DNA from 3 places in the Sphingomonas faeni genome. Region 1 is predicted to be linked to each of the others. Evidence: riboswitches for the same ligand, from Rfam matches in the RefSeq annotation. Region 1 holds a riboswitch; each other region holds the start of a gene.
What was found. Region 1 has a riboswitch for cobalamin ahead of QFZ54_RS05310 (HoxN/HupN/NixA family nickel/cobalt transporter). Riboswitches for the same ligand answer to the same signal wherever they lie in the genome.

Region 1 (4,265 bases):
GGTGGAACCGAGCCTCCGGGGTGGGGTTAGAGGAATTCCGGGGGCGTGCCAATGCACTCCACCTCCGTCATCCTGACGAAAGTCAGGACCCAGAGCCACGCACGATTCGGTGCTTGGCTCTGGGTCCCGGGTCGAGCCCGGGATGACGAAGGTAATATTACCCGTGCACCACCTCGATCTCGTCGAAGCGTTTCCAGCGGTAGATGGCGAAGCTCAGGACCCAGCACAGCACGAACAGGCCGATGATCGCGAAGCCGAGGCCGTTGAAGTTCTCGCCGAGTGCGGCTGCCAGATCCCAGATGCCGCCGGTCAGGCCGAGCTTTGCGCCGAGCAGCGCGAGCGTCTCGATACCTCCGATCGCGATCGCGACTATGGCGGAGATCAGCGTGATGGTGATGTTGTAATAGAGCTTGCGGATCGGCTTCACGAACGCCCATTCGTACGCGCCTAGCATGACGACGCCGTCCGCCGTGTCGACCAGCGCCATGCCGGTCGCGAACAGCACGGGGAGGACGAGCACGGTGCCGATCGACAGACCGTCGGCGGCCTGGCTCGCGGAAAGGCCGAGGATCGCGACCTCCGTGGCGGTGTCGAAGCCGAGGCCGAACAGGAAGCCGAGCGGGGCCATGTGCCAGCTTCGGGTCACCAGCCGGAACATCGGGCGAAACAGCCGCGCGAGCAGGCCGCGACTGCCGAGCAGCAGGTCGAGATCCTCCTCGACATAGGTGCCGCCGCCGCGGACGTGGCCGAAGGTGCGCCAGACCGAGCGGAGGATGATGAGGTTCATCGCGGCGATCGTGAAGAGGAACAGCGCGGAGATCATCGTCGCGACCACGCCGCCGACCTGCTTGAACGCCTCGAACTGCGACAGTGCGCTGGCGGTGAGTGCGATCGCGACGGCAGCGATGAGCACGATCCCCGAATGGCCGATCGCGAACCAGAAGCCGACGGCGATCGGGCGCTGGCCTTCCTGCATGAGTTTGCGGGTTACGTTGTCGATCGCGGCGATGTGGTCGGCGTCGACTGCGTGACGCAGGCCCAATCCCCAGGCGAGCAAGGTCGTGCCGAGCATGAGGGGCTGCGCGTGGAACAGCGAGAATGCCCAGCCCCAGGCGGCGATATTTGCCGCGACCAGCCCTGCGAACAGCCAGCCGATGCGCTTGCGGGTCGAAACCCGCGTCGATCTCTCGAATGTTGAAGTCGTCATGCACAAACCCCGCAGCGTCCGACGAGGACCGGGGCCTGCCGCGAACGGCCGGGACATACGACGACCGGACGCCATGAGCGGCCGACGCACGACGCCGATGCGGCCCCCGCCACATGGTCGTCGCTCAGCCAGTGTCACGCAGGCGGCGTTCACCGTGCCTCGGCCACCCCCTGGACCGGGACAAGAGCGACCAGACGCCGGCAGGTCTCCTGGCTCGCGGGTCGTTGCTCGATGCACGCCTTCCCAGGCTTTGCGGCCCAGTGGCTGCCCTCGCGTAGAGGGCTCGTGCGTCTCGCTCGCCGCTTACAGTTGCAGGGACAGCCGCGGCATAGGACGGCGAACCGTCCGCACCGCATTCCCAATCAAGCCCTTCCGGGCACCGACGCGATCACGGGAAACGGCTGGAAGCCGCATCCCGCGCGATCGGTACCCTGCTTTCGCCAATGTGCCAACGGGCGTGCCAACGGGCGTGCTATTTCGCGACGCCCAGCTGTTGCAGCATGAACGCCTGCCATTCCGAATTCTGGCGATAGCGTTCGAAGCGGCCGGACTTGCCTCCGTGCCCTGCCTCCATGTTGACGCGGAACAGCAGCGGGTTCTTGTCGGTCTTCAGTTCGCGGAGCTTGGCGACCCATTTGGTCGGCTCGTAATATTGCACCTGGCTGTCCCATAGCCCGGTGCCGACGTAGAGTGCCGGATACGCCGTCGCCTTGACGTTGTCGTACGGCGAGTAGCTCAGCATGTAGTCGTACGACGCCTTCTGCGCGGGGTTGCCCCATTCGTCGTACTCGAACGTCGTCAGCGGGATCGACGCGTCGAGCATCGTCGTAACCACGTCGACGAACGGGACCTGCGCGATGATCAGTTTGTAGTCCGCCGGCGCCATGTTCGCGACGCCGCCCATCAGCAGCCCGCCCGCACTGCCGCCCATCGCCGCGACGCGGTCCTTGGCGGCGTATTTTTGCGCGACGAGATAGCGGGTGACGTCGATGAAGTCGGTGAAGCTGTTCTTCTTGTTGAGCAGGTGGCCGTCGTCATACCAGCCGCGGCCCATCTCCTGCCCGCCGCGGATATGCGCAATCGCGTAGACGACGCCGCGATCGAGCAGGTCTATGCGGCCAGGGTCGACGGCGGGGTCGCTCGAGATGCCGTAGCTGCCATAGGCGTATTGGAAGAGCGGCGCGGTGCCGTCGCGCTTGGTGCCCTTGGCGTAGACCAGCGATACGGGGATCCGCGTGCCGTCTCGCGCGGGCGCCCAGACGCGTTCGGTGACGTATTTTGCGGGGTCGTATCCCGGCACCGGGGCGACCTTCAGCGCGCGCCGCTCGCCGGTTTTGGCGTTGACCTCGTAGGTGGTGGTCGGCGTGACTAGCGATCCATAGGTGTAGCGGACCCACGGCGTTGCGATTTCCTCGTTGACGTCGAGCGACATGCGATAGGCGGGTTCGTCGGCGGTGACCGCAGTCGACTTGCCCGCATCGTTCAGGACGCGGATCATGCGGTTGCCGCCCTCGCGTTGGTCGATCGCGACGAAGCCTTCGAAGGGCTTGAAGCCCTCGATGAAGACGGTGTCGCTGGCGGGCGTCAGGTCGCGCCATGCGGCCGTTCCCTTGGCGAGATCGGCATCGGCGACGGTGACGAGCTTGTAGTTCTTCGCGTCCTTGTTGGTGCGGATGATCCAGCGGTTGCCGATGTGATCCGCGCCGTAGCGGAACTCGCGCGCCCTTGGGGCGACGATCGTGAAGCTGGTTGGCGCGGCGGCGGCAGCGCAGCGTTGCTCGTCGCTGACCGTGCTGCTCACGCCGATGCAGACGAACTTGTCATCGGCGGTGCGCGAGACGCCCATCGAGTAGGTGTCGTCCTTTTCTTCGTACAGCAACCGGTCGCTGGCGGCGGGTGTGCCGAGGACGTGCGCCTTCACGCGGTAGCCCCGGAGCGTCACCGGGTCCTTCTCGACATAGAGAATGGTCTTGTTGTCGTCCGCCCAGACGACGTTCGGCTCGATGTTCGAGAGCGTGTCGGCGATCGCCGCACCGGTGGCGAGGTCCTTCACCTTGAGGACGTATTGGCGACGGCCGACGGTGTCTTCGGCCCAGGCGACGCGGGCGTTGTCGGGGCTCACCGCCCAGTCGCTGAGCGCGAAGAAGCTGTGGCCCTTCGCCATCGCCGGCTCGTCGAACAGCGTTTCGGCGGGCGCGGTGCGGCTGCCCTTGCGGCGCTCCAGGATCGGGTAATCCGCGCCGGTCTGGAACCGTGAGCCGTAATAATAGCCGTTCTTCGCATACGGCGCCGAACTGTCGTCCTGCTTGATATGCGAGACGGTCTCTTCGTAAAGCTTGGCCTGGAGCGGCTTCAGCGAGGCGAGCTCCGCGTCGGCATAGGCGTTCTCGGCGGCAAGATAGGCGAGCATCTCGGGGTTCTTCCGCGTGTCGTCGCGCAGCCAGTAATAGTCGTCCTCGCGCGCGCCATTGGGCGACGTCACCTGGAACGGCTTCTTCGCCACGCGCGGGGGCTGGACCTGCGCCACCGCCGCCGTCGAGACCAGCGCCACGCCGGCCAGCATCATGTACCGTATCGTCATTGTGCGACTCCCTGTGTTGCCGCAGTTGCTGTGGCCGGCTTCCGGTATCGATCGAACCAGGCGATGATCGCCGACGCCTTGGCCGCGGATTGCGACGGGCGTGCGGCGAGGCCGCCGTGGCTTGCGCCCGGCACCTTCACCAGCGCGGTCGGCACGCCGCGGATCTGGAGCGCCGCGTAATATTGCTCGGATTCGCTCACCGGCGTCCGGAAATCGTCGCCACCGACCACCACCAGCGTCGGTGTCTTGACGTTGCCGACGATGCTCAACGGCGAGCGGTTCCAATAGCTCATCGGATCCTCCCACGGCAGCTTGGTGAACCAGTAGCGCGAGGTGAACAGCGTGTTGTCCATCGTCAGCGCCTCGCTGATCCAGTTGATCACCGGTTTCTGCGTCGCGGCGGCCTTGAACCGGTCGGTCTTGCCAACGATCCAGGCGGTCAGCAGCCCGCCGCCAGAGCCGCCGGTCACGAACAGA
Region 2 (4,265 bases), 200 kb from region 1:
AAGGGCCAGCCCCCAGCCCACCCCTACGGCATGCAGCAGCACGAGCTTGGCGAGCATCTGGCAGACGATCGCGACGACGCCGAAGCTCCCGATATGCGGATCGGCCATGACAGCAAGCAGGCGCGTCCGATCGCCATGCGCTGCGCCCAGCCCGTCGGCGAGGTCGGCAAGCCCATCGAGATGCAGCGCCCCCGTCACCGCGATCCAGGTCAGCAGGGCAGCACCGGCCCCCATCCACGGATCGACTAGCGCACCCGCCCATCCGGCCGCCGCGACGATCAGGCCGATCACGAGACCAACGACAGGGTAGAACCGAATGGCGGCGGCGAAATCAGTCGAGGTCACCTCAACGCGCGGCATCGGCAGGCGGGTCAGAAAGCCGAACGCGACGATCAACCGTTTCATGCCGCCAGCCCGACGATCTGCACGGTCCGACTCGGGCGCGGCCATATGCGCAGCGAGACGAGCGCGGCATAGGGCAGGTCGAACGCCCAGATCTGCCGTCGATCGAACCCGCACAATTCCGCGAGCGCCGCCCGGATCGCGCCGCCATGCGTCACCACCAATGTCGAGACCGGTGGCATCTCTGCCAGTGCGCGCGCCACACGGTCCTGCAACGCGGACCAGCGTTCGCCATCGGGCGGTGGTGAGGCATCGGGATCATCGTAGAACGCCGCCAACTCGGCGGGCTCTATCGCAGCGGGGGCCAAACCGTCCCAGGTGCCGAAGTCGAGTTCCCGCCAGCGTGGATCGACCTCGACCGAAACGCCGCGCGGCCCACCGATCTCATCCGCACAGGCACGCGCGCGGATCAGATCGGATGCTCTGATTCGTTCCACCGCGATGCCCTTCGCGCGTGCGACGCAGGCGGCGATCCCTGCCTCGGTTGCCGGGTCGTCGGTTCGCCCAAGCAACCGACCCGCCACCGCGGGCGCACCATGCCGCATCAGGTACAGCATGTACGCGCTCACGCCGCCGAAACGCCCGCCTCGGCGAACGTCGCCATCTCCGCATGGACCGCCAGTGCCGCGCGGACGAGCAACGTCGCGGTAGCTGCTCCGCTGCCCTCACCCAGCCGCATGCCGAGCGATAGCAACGGCTCGAGCCCCATGCGCTTGAGCAAAAGACGATGCCCCGGCTCGGCCGAGACATGCCCGGCAAGGCAATGCGCGAGAATGTCGGGGCACGCAGCAGCCAACGGTGCCACAGCCGAACAGCAGATGAAGCCGTCGAGCATCACCGGCACGCTCGCCTGCCGTGCCGCGACCACCGCACCCGCGATCGCCGCCAGTTCGCGTCCGCCGAGCCGCCGCAAGATCTCGAACGGCGTGCCCAGTGCATCCCGGTGCAGCGCGACCCCAGCCTCGACGACGGCGATCTTCCGTGCGATGCCCTCGCCATCGACGCCGGTACCCGGCCCTACCCAGTCGCTCGCCGCCCCGCCCAAGCTCGCCAGACATAGCGCCGCAGCGGTAGTCGAATTGCCGATCCCCAGCTCGCCGAGCACGAGCAGATCGGGCGCATCCGCGACAGCCGCCGCGCCAGCGTTGATCGCGCCGAGGCACTCCTCCTCCAACATCGCCGGGGCTTCGGTGAAGTCTGCGGTCGGCCGGTCGAGATCGAGCGATACGATCTTCAGCTCAAGGCCCGCCGCGCGCGACAGCGCGTTGATCGCCGCGCCGCCATGCTGGAAATTGGCGACCATCTGCGCGGTGACCGAGGCCGGGAACGCACTCACACCGCGCGCGACGATGCCGTGATTGCCTGCAAACACGACCGCACTACCGCGATCGAGCCGAGGCAGCGGGTTAGCCTGCCAGCCGGCCATGAAGACCGCGATATCCTCCAGCCGCCCGAGCGAGCCTGGCGGCTTGGTCAGTTCCCCCTCCCGGGTGATCGCCGCGGATCGCGCCGCGGCGTCCGCCTGCGGCAAGCCGCGCAAGGCCGCCAGAAACGCGACGGGCGTTGCGAATGCGGTCATTCGACGACGAACCCAGCGGGCGGCGTGCGCGTGATGAAATGGCCCTTCACACCCTGCGGCCATTGCTTGAACGGCACCTGCCCGAACGCGCTGTCGCCGTAGAGCCGCGCGTAATCGAGGATCGCGCGCGCGGAATCCTCGGTCGGCTCGAACCGGCCGAGCACATAGCCGACCTTGGCGGGTGCGCGCAGGTGGATCGTGCAGAAATCCTGGCACGCGAACAGGCACGGCATCTCCTGCACGGTGACGTCGGCATAAGCGGGATCGCTCGCCTGTACTGCCTTTAACGCGCTGACCAGCCGCGCGCCGCCGCGTTGGCCCTGCTCGTCGTCGCGCGCGTCCGCGGAATGGCGACACGTATTGCACGCGACCACCGCGACGCCGTCCTCGACCGACTTCAGCATGTCCGTTCCAAGACGATCGCAACTTGATGTGAACCTGGCATAGTTACCCCTTCGGACAGTCGATCCCGCACCGCGCGAGGGGCAAAAGGCGCACGCCTCCGGCCTCCGCGCGACGCGAAGCGATGTCGTCGCTCGGGGTGTTACCCGTCCGTTCGGCGCACCCTGGCCGGACGAAAGACGACCGCGACAGGCAGGTCTCCTGGCTCGCGGGTCAACGCCGTCCGAGCCGCCTTCTCGGGAGTATCCCAATGGCATGTGGCACGATGGCTCGCCGCGTACAGTTGCAGGGGCAGCCGGGTGTTTCCCGTTCCCATTTTCATTTCCCTACGCGTTGCCGCCTCGGGAAAACCTGTCGCAAGTCGAGCGATAGGCGCGGGGCTGGGGGGACGCAAGATGGCGGCGCGCCGTTGGGCGCTCGCTCCAGCAGTTCCACCAATCCGCCGTCATCCTGACGAAAGTCAGGACCCAGGGTAACGGGCGGTAGCCTTCGTGGCTCTGGGTCCTGACTTTCGTCAGGATGACGTAGCATTTTTGGCTAGCGCCGTGACCGGCAGAACCTTCGCGTGAAATCGCCTTAGAACTCCACGCCCGCTTGAGCCTTCACCCCCGACCGGAACGGATGCTTCACCTGCGTCATCTCGGTTACCAGATCCGCCGCCTCGATCAGCGCATCCGGTGCGTTCCGCCCCGTCACCACGACATGCGTCATCTCGGGCTTGGCCGACAGCACCGCCAGCACCTCGTCGACCGGCAGATACTCATACCGCAACACGATGTTCAGCTCGTCCGCGACCACCATCGCATAAGACGAATCGGCGATCATTCGCTTCACCTCGTCCCAACCCTCGCGCGCCACCGCGATATCCCGCGCGCGGTCCTGCGTATCCCAGGTGAACCCCTCGCCCATCGGCTTGAACTCGCACAGGTCCGGAAACGCATCGAAGATCGCCTTCTCGCCGGTCGCCATCGCGCCCTTGACGAACTGCACCACGCCGACTTTCCGCCCATGCCCGATCATCCGCACCGCCATGCCGAACGCGGCGGTCGACTTGCCCTTGCCCTTGCCGGTGTGGACGATGATCAAGCCCTTCTCGATCGTCTTGCTCGCGACGATCTTATCGTGGACCTCCTTGCGCTTAGCGCTCTTGGCATTCTGCTCGTCGTCGGTCCGCATGATCATGTCCTCTCCTGCACCCGATGGCGGATCGCGGCGCGCGGCGCTAGAGCGTCCCCCATGCTCCGCATCACCGATCTCAAGCTCCCGCTCAACCACGCCGACGAAGCGCTCCCCGCCGCGATCCGCGATCGCCTGCGCGTCACCCCGCGCGACCTGATCCGCTACACGATCGCGAGGCGCGCGCACGATGCACGCGACAAGATGGACATCCAGCTCGTCTATTCGGTCGACGTCACGCTGAAGAACGAGGACACCGTCCTCACCCGCTTCCGGAAAGATCGCCACGTCCAGCGTACCCCGGACACCGGCTATCGCTTCGTCACCAAAGGCGGTCCGAGCTACACCGGCCCCCGCCCAGTCGTCGTCGGCGCAGGGCCCTGCGGCCTCTTCGCCGGCCTGATCCTAGCGCAGATGGGCTTCCGCCCGATCATCCTCGACCGCGGCAAAGTCGTCCGCGAGCGTACCAAGGACACCTGGGGCCTCTGGCGCAAGAGCGTCCTCAACCCTGAATCCAACGTCCAGTTCGGCGAGGGCGGCGCCGGCACCTTCTCCGACGGCAAGCTCTGGAGCCAGATCAAGGACCCGCGCCACTTGGGTCGAAAGGTCCTGACCGAGTTCGTCAAAGCCGGCGCGCCGCCCGAAATCCTCACCGAAGCGCACCCGCATATCGGCACCTTCCGCCTCGTCACGATGGTCGAGAGCA
Region 3 (4,265 bases), 1.1 Mb from region 1:
GGGTATTCAGCGCTGGCGTATCTGCAGACGCGGGCGTTCGCGAGCAGCTTCAACAGCATCAATGCCGCGCGGACGACCGCGATCCAGTCGCTCGACCAATATAATACGCCGGCGACCGGGCTCGGCGGGCGGATCGAGGTCCTGCCGCCGCTGGGCGAGAGCATTACGCTTCGCCTCGGGGCGGATGTTCGCGATGTCAGCGGCAAGACGCAGGAGCTTTATACCTTCGTCAACGCGGCGCCGACGCGGCGGCGCGAGGCTGGGGGGAGCACGACGACGACGGGCGTGTTCGCGGATGGGAGCCTGGTGGCGGGCGACTTCACGTTCAGTCTTGGCGGACGGGTCGATTGGTGGTCGATCGATGGCGGCTATCTGTCCGAACGGCCGCTCGTGGGCGGCGCTGCGTTGACCGATCTTCGGTATGCGGATCGAGACGGCAGCGAGACCACCGGCCGGGCGGGCGTGGCGTACCAGCCGGTCGAGGCGATTACGCTGCGGGTTGCCGGGTATCGCGGGTGGCGGTTGCCGACGCTCAATGAGCTGTATCGGCCGTTCCGGGTCGGCAACGACGCGACCGCGGCGAATGCGCTGCTGTCGCCGGAGCGGCTGACCGGCGTCGAGGGCGGGGTCACGCTGACGCCTGCGCCGGGGGTGAGCATCGCCGCGACGTATTTCTACAACCGGCTGAAGGATGCCGTGGCGAACGTCACGACGACCAATCCGGTACAGGTGTTGCCGGGGGTAGCAACCTACCGCGTTCGCCAGAACCTTGATGCGATCCGCGCGCATGGGTTCGAGCTGGATGCGTCATATCGGCCCGGTCCGGTCGGCATGCAGGCGTCGTGGTCGCATACGAACTCGACGGTCGAAGGGTCTGGGATCACCGCCGCGTTGGATGGCTTGCGACCGGCGCAGACGCCGCGCGATCAGGTGTCGGGAACGGTCGACTGGCGGCGCGATGCGGCGGCGGTGTCGCTGACGGTGCGGCATATCGGACAGCAGTTCGACGACGACCAGAATACGCGGGTGCTCGATCCGGCGACCACGCTGGATGCGTATGCGGCTTTGCCGATCATGCGGTCGCTGGTTGCGGAGTTCCGGGCGGAGAATTTCCTGAACGAGCGTGTCGAGGCGGGCATCAGCGGCGCGAACATCGTCGAGCGCGCGACGCCGCGGACGATCTGGGTAGGGTTGCGCTACGGGCTTCGGTAAATTCAACTCGCCCCGCCAATAAAACGAAGGCAGCGTGTTTCCCCGCGAAGGCGGGGACCCAGACTGGGCTCCCGCCTTCGCGGGAGAATAAGGAAGGGAAAGCGACGTCCCGACCAACACGCCACCACCCCGGCGAAGGCCGGGGCCCAATTGGAAAGGTGGCAATAACGAGCCACCGTGCTCCGCTATCGACGTCTCCCAATTGGGCCCCGGCCTTCGCCGGGGTGGTGCGATGGACCGTGAACCTGCTGACCCAGCGCTACCCGCCCTCAGGCGGGGGAGGATGAGTAGGCTCCGCGTTGACCCGTGCATACGCTGCGACTAATGCCACCACCGTGAAGGGTTCCCGGCGACGGGATCAAAAGGGAAGTCGGTGCGCGGATATGTCCGCAAGACCGGCGCTGTACCCGCAACTGTGACCGGATAGCGGCCACCCCGATATGCCACTGGGTTTCGACCTGGGAAGGCGGGGTGGGCGCGGTGACCCGGAAGCCAGGAGACCTGCCTCTCACGGTCGATCCACTGCGCGGGCGGGTGTCCGGCGCGGACGAGTGCTCCGGTCCAGCCGGGTTTCCTCGAGCGAGAGACGTCTGCCGCTCCCGCGAATGGTCGCGGGCGGTTCTGCCAGGACGTGCCCCATGACGAAATTCTTCCTTCTGCTGAGCGCCGCGGCGATTGCAGCGCCTGCTCATTCCCAGACTAGTCCCGATAGCGACGCCCCCGAAGTCGTCGTCACCGCGACCCGCGCCGCGCAACCGCTAAGCGAAATCGGCCAGGCGGTAACGGTCATCGACCGTGCCGAAATCGAGCGTCGGCAGACCACCGTGCTATCCGACCTGCTCGCGACCACGCCCGGCGTCACGGTGACCCGCAACGGCACGGTCGGCGCGCTTACCAGCGTCCGCATCCGCGGCGCCGAGGCGGACCAGACCTTGGTCGTGATCGATGGCGTCCGCGTCAACGATCCGTCGTCGACCGGCGGTGGCTTCAACTTCGGCAATTTGCTGTCGAGCTCGGTCGAGCGGATCGAGGTGTTGCGCGGGCCGAACTCGGTGCCGTGGGGCAGCCAGGCGATCGGCGGCGTCGTCAACATCATCACCGCCGCGCCGACCGAAGGCGTGCAGGCGCGCGCCAACGCCGAATACGGCTATGCCGACAGCGTGTTCGCGAGCGCCGGCGTGTCGGGCAAGTCGGGTCCTGTGTCCGGATCGCTGACCGGCGGATATTTGCGCACCGACGGCATCTCGTCGGCGACTAGCGGCACCGAGCGCGACGGCTATCGCCAATATGGCGCTACCGGGCGGGTCGGCGTCGAGTTCGCGCCGGGCATCGGCCTCGACCTGCGTGGCTATTTCGCGGACAGCCGTGTTGCGATCGACGGATTCCCGGCACCCGATTACGTGTTCGCCGACACCCCCGAATATTCGAAAACGCGCGAGGCGTACGGTTATGCCGGGCTGCACGCGAACCTCGCCGATGGTCGGTTCAACAACCGCGTGGCGTTCACGATCGCCGATATCAACCGCGACAATTACGACCCGAGCTTTGGTAACGATCCGTCGTTCATCGGTCGCGGCCGTAGCGAGCGCTATGAATATCAGGGTGACTTCCGGCCACTCGACCAGGTGCGCGTCGTTGCAGGCGTCGAGCGCGAAGACAGCCGCTTCAACGACGGCTTCACCTTCGCGGATACCGGGATCACCAGCGTGTATGGCCAGCTGATCGTCAAGCCGCTCGACGTCCTTACGATCACCGGCGGCGTCCGCAACGACGATCACGACGATTTCGGCAGCCACACCACGTTCGGCGCGAACGCCGCGCTGGCATTGCGCACCGGCACCACCGTCCGGGCAAGCTACGGCGAAGGCTTCAAGGCACCGACCTTGTACCAGCTCTTCTCCGACTACGGGAATCGCGACCTCGATCCGGAGACCGCGCGCAACTTCGATATCGGCGTCGAACAGGCGTTTCTCGGTAATCGTGCCCGCGTCGGCGTTACCTATTTCAATCGCCGCACGCGCAACCAGATCGACTTCCGGGATTGCAGCCCGAGCGAGCTGACGACGCCCGGTTCGATCTGCGCCAACCGTCCGTTCGGCGTCTACGACAACGTCGCGCGTGCCGAAGCGGACGGCGTCGAATTCACCCTCGCGCTGCGCCCGGTCGATGCGCTGACGCTGACCGCGAACTACAGCTATATCGACACTGAGAACCGCTCGGTCGGCGACGATTTCGGCAATGACCTCGCGCGCCGTCCCAAGCAGACCGCGAGCGTCAATGCCGATTACCGGTTCGCGTTCGGCCTGTCGGTCGGTGGCACCGTGACGGTGGTCGGCGACAGCTTCGACGACGTCGGCAACACCACGCGCCTCGACGGCTATGCACTGGCCGGCGTGCGTGCGGAACTGCCGATCTGCGAGCGGTTCGCGGTCTATGGCCGCGTCGATAACCTGACCGACACGCGGTACGAGACGATCGCGGGCTACGGCAATTACGGCCGCGCGGCCTATGGCGGCGTGCGGTTGCGCCTGAAGTGAGGCACGGGGCGATCCTACTCGCGCTCCTGCTCGGGGGCTGCGCACAGTCCCCCATATCGGGCGGCGGCGGGGGGATCGTCTCGACCAATCCGTGCGTGGACGCGGTGCTGATCCGTATCCTGCCGCCCGCGCAAATCGCTGCGATCAGCCATTATTCGCAAGACCCATCCGCGACCTCGATCCCGATCGCCGTCGCGCGGCGGTTTCGCGGGATCGCCGGGACTGCGGAGGAAGTGATCGCGCTGCACCCCGATCTGGTCATCGCCAGCACCTACACCCCGCCCGCGACCCAGGCGGCGTATGCGCGGGCCGGTCTGAAGACGCTTCTGGTGGGCATCCCGGACTCGATCGCCGAGAGCCAGGCGCAGGTTACCCAGATCTCGGAAGCTGCCGGCGCACCGATGGGCGGCGCGCGGATCAATGCCGAGATCGATCGTGCAGTGACGCGCTGGAGCCGCACGAATGGACCCTCGCCGAACGCTCTGCTCTACATCAGCGGCGATCTTGCGACCGGGG

Region 2: another riboswitch for cobalamin. It lies ahead of QFZ54_RS06175 (DUF1636 domain-containing protein); the one in region 1 lies ahead of QFZ54_RS05310 (HoxN/HupN/NixA family nickel/cobalt transporter).
Region 3: another riboswitch for cobalamin. It lies ahead of QFZ54_RS10205 (TonB-dependent receptor plug domain-containing protein); the one in region 1 lies ahead of QFZ54_RS05310 (HoxN/HupN/NixA family nickel/cobalt transporter).

The regions. Positions count from the first base shown of each region.
Region 1 is NZ_JAUSZF010000001.1:1,134,124-1,138,388, forward strand. Features, by position in the region: gene QFZ54_RS05310 (HoxN/HupN/NixA family nickel/cobalt transporter) at 158-1,207, opposite strand; cobalamin riboswitch at 1,390-1,606, opposite strand; gene QFZ54_RS05315 (S9 family peptidase) at 1,680-3,788, opposite strand; gene QFZ54_RS05320 (alpha/beta hydrolase family protein) at 3,785-4,265, opposite strand, start outside.
Region 2 is NZ_JAUSZF010000001.1:1,329,663-1,333,927, forward strand. Features, by position in the region: gene cobS (adenosylcobinamide-GDP ribazoletransferase) at 1-405, opposite strand, end outside; gene QFZ54_RS06165 (histidine phosphatase family protein) at 402-971, opposite strand; gene cobT (nicotinate-nucleotide--dimethylbenzimidazole phosphoribosyltransferase) at 968-1,981, opposite strand; gene QFZ54_RS06175 (DUF1636 domain-containing protein) at 1,978-2,385, opposite strand; cobalamin riboswitch at 2,558-2,753, opposite strand; gene cobO (cob(I)yrinic acid a,c-diamide adenosyltransferase) at 2,960-3,565, opposite strand; gene QFZ54_RS06185 (NAD(P)/FAD-dependent oxidoreductase) at 3,620-4,265, shown strand, end outside.
Region 3 is NZ_JAUSZF010000001.1:2,200,934-2,205,198, reverse strand. Features, by position in the region: gene QFZ54_RS10210 (TonB-dependent receptor) at 1-1,212, shown strand, start outside; cobalamin riboswitch at 1,536-1,735, shown strand; gene QFZ54_RS10205 (TonB-dependent receptor plug domain-containing protein) at 1,851-3,749, shown strand; gene QFZ54_RS10200 (ABC transporter substrate-binding protein) at 3,746-4,265, shown strand, end outside.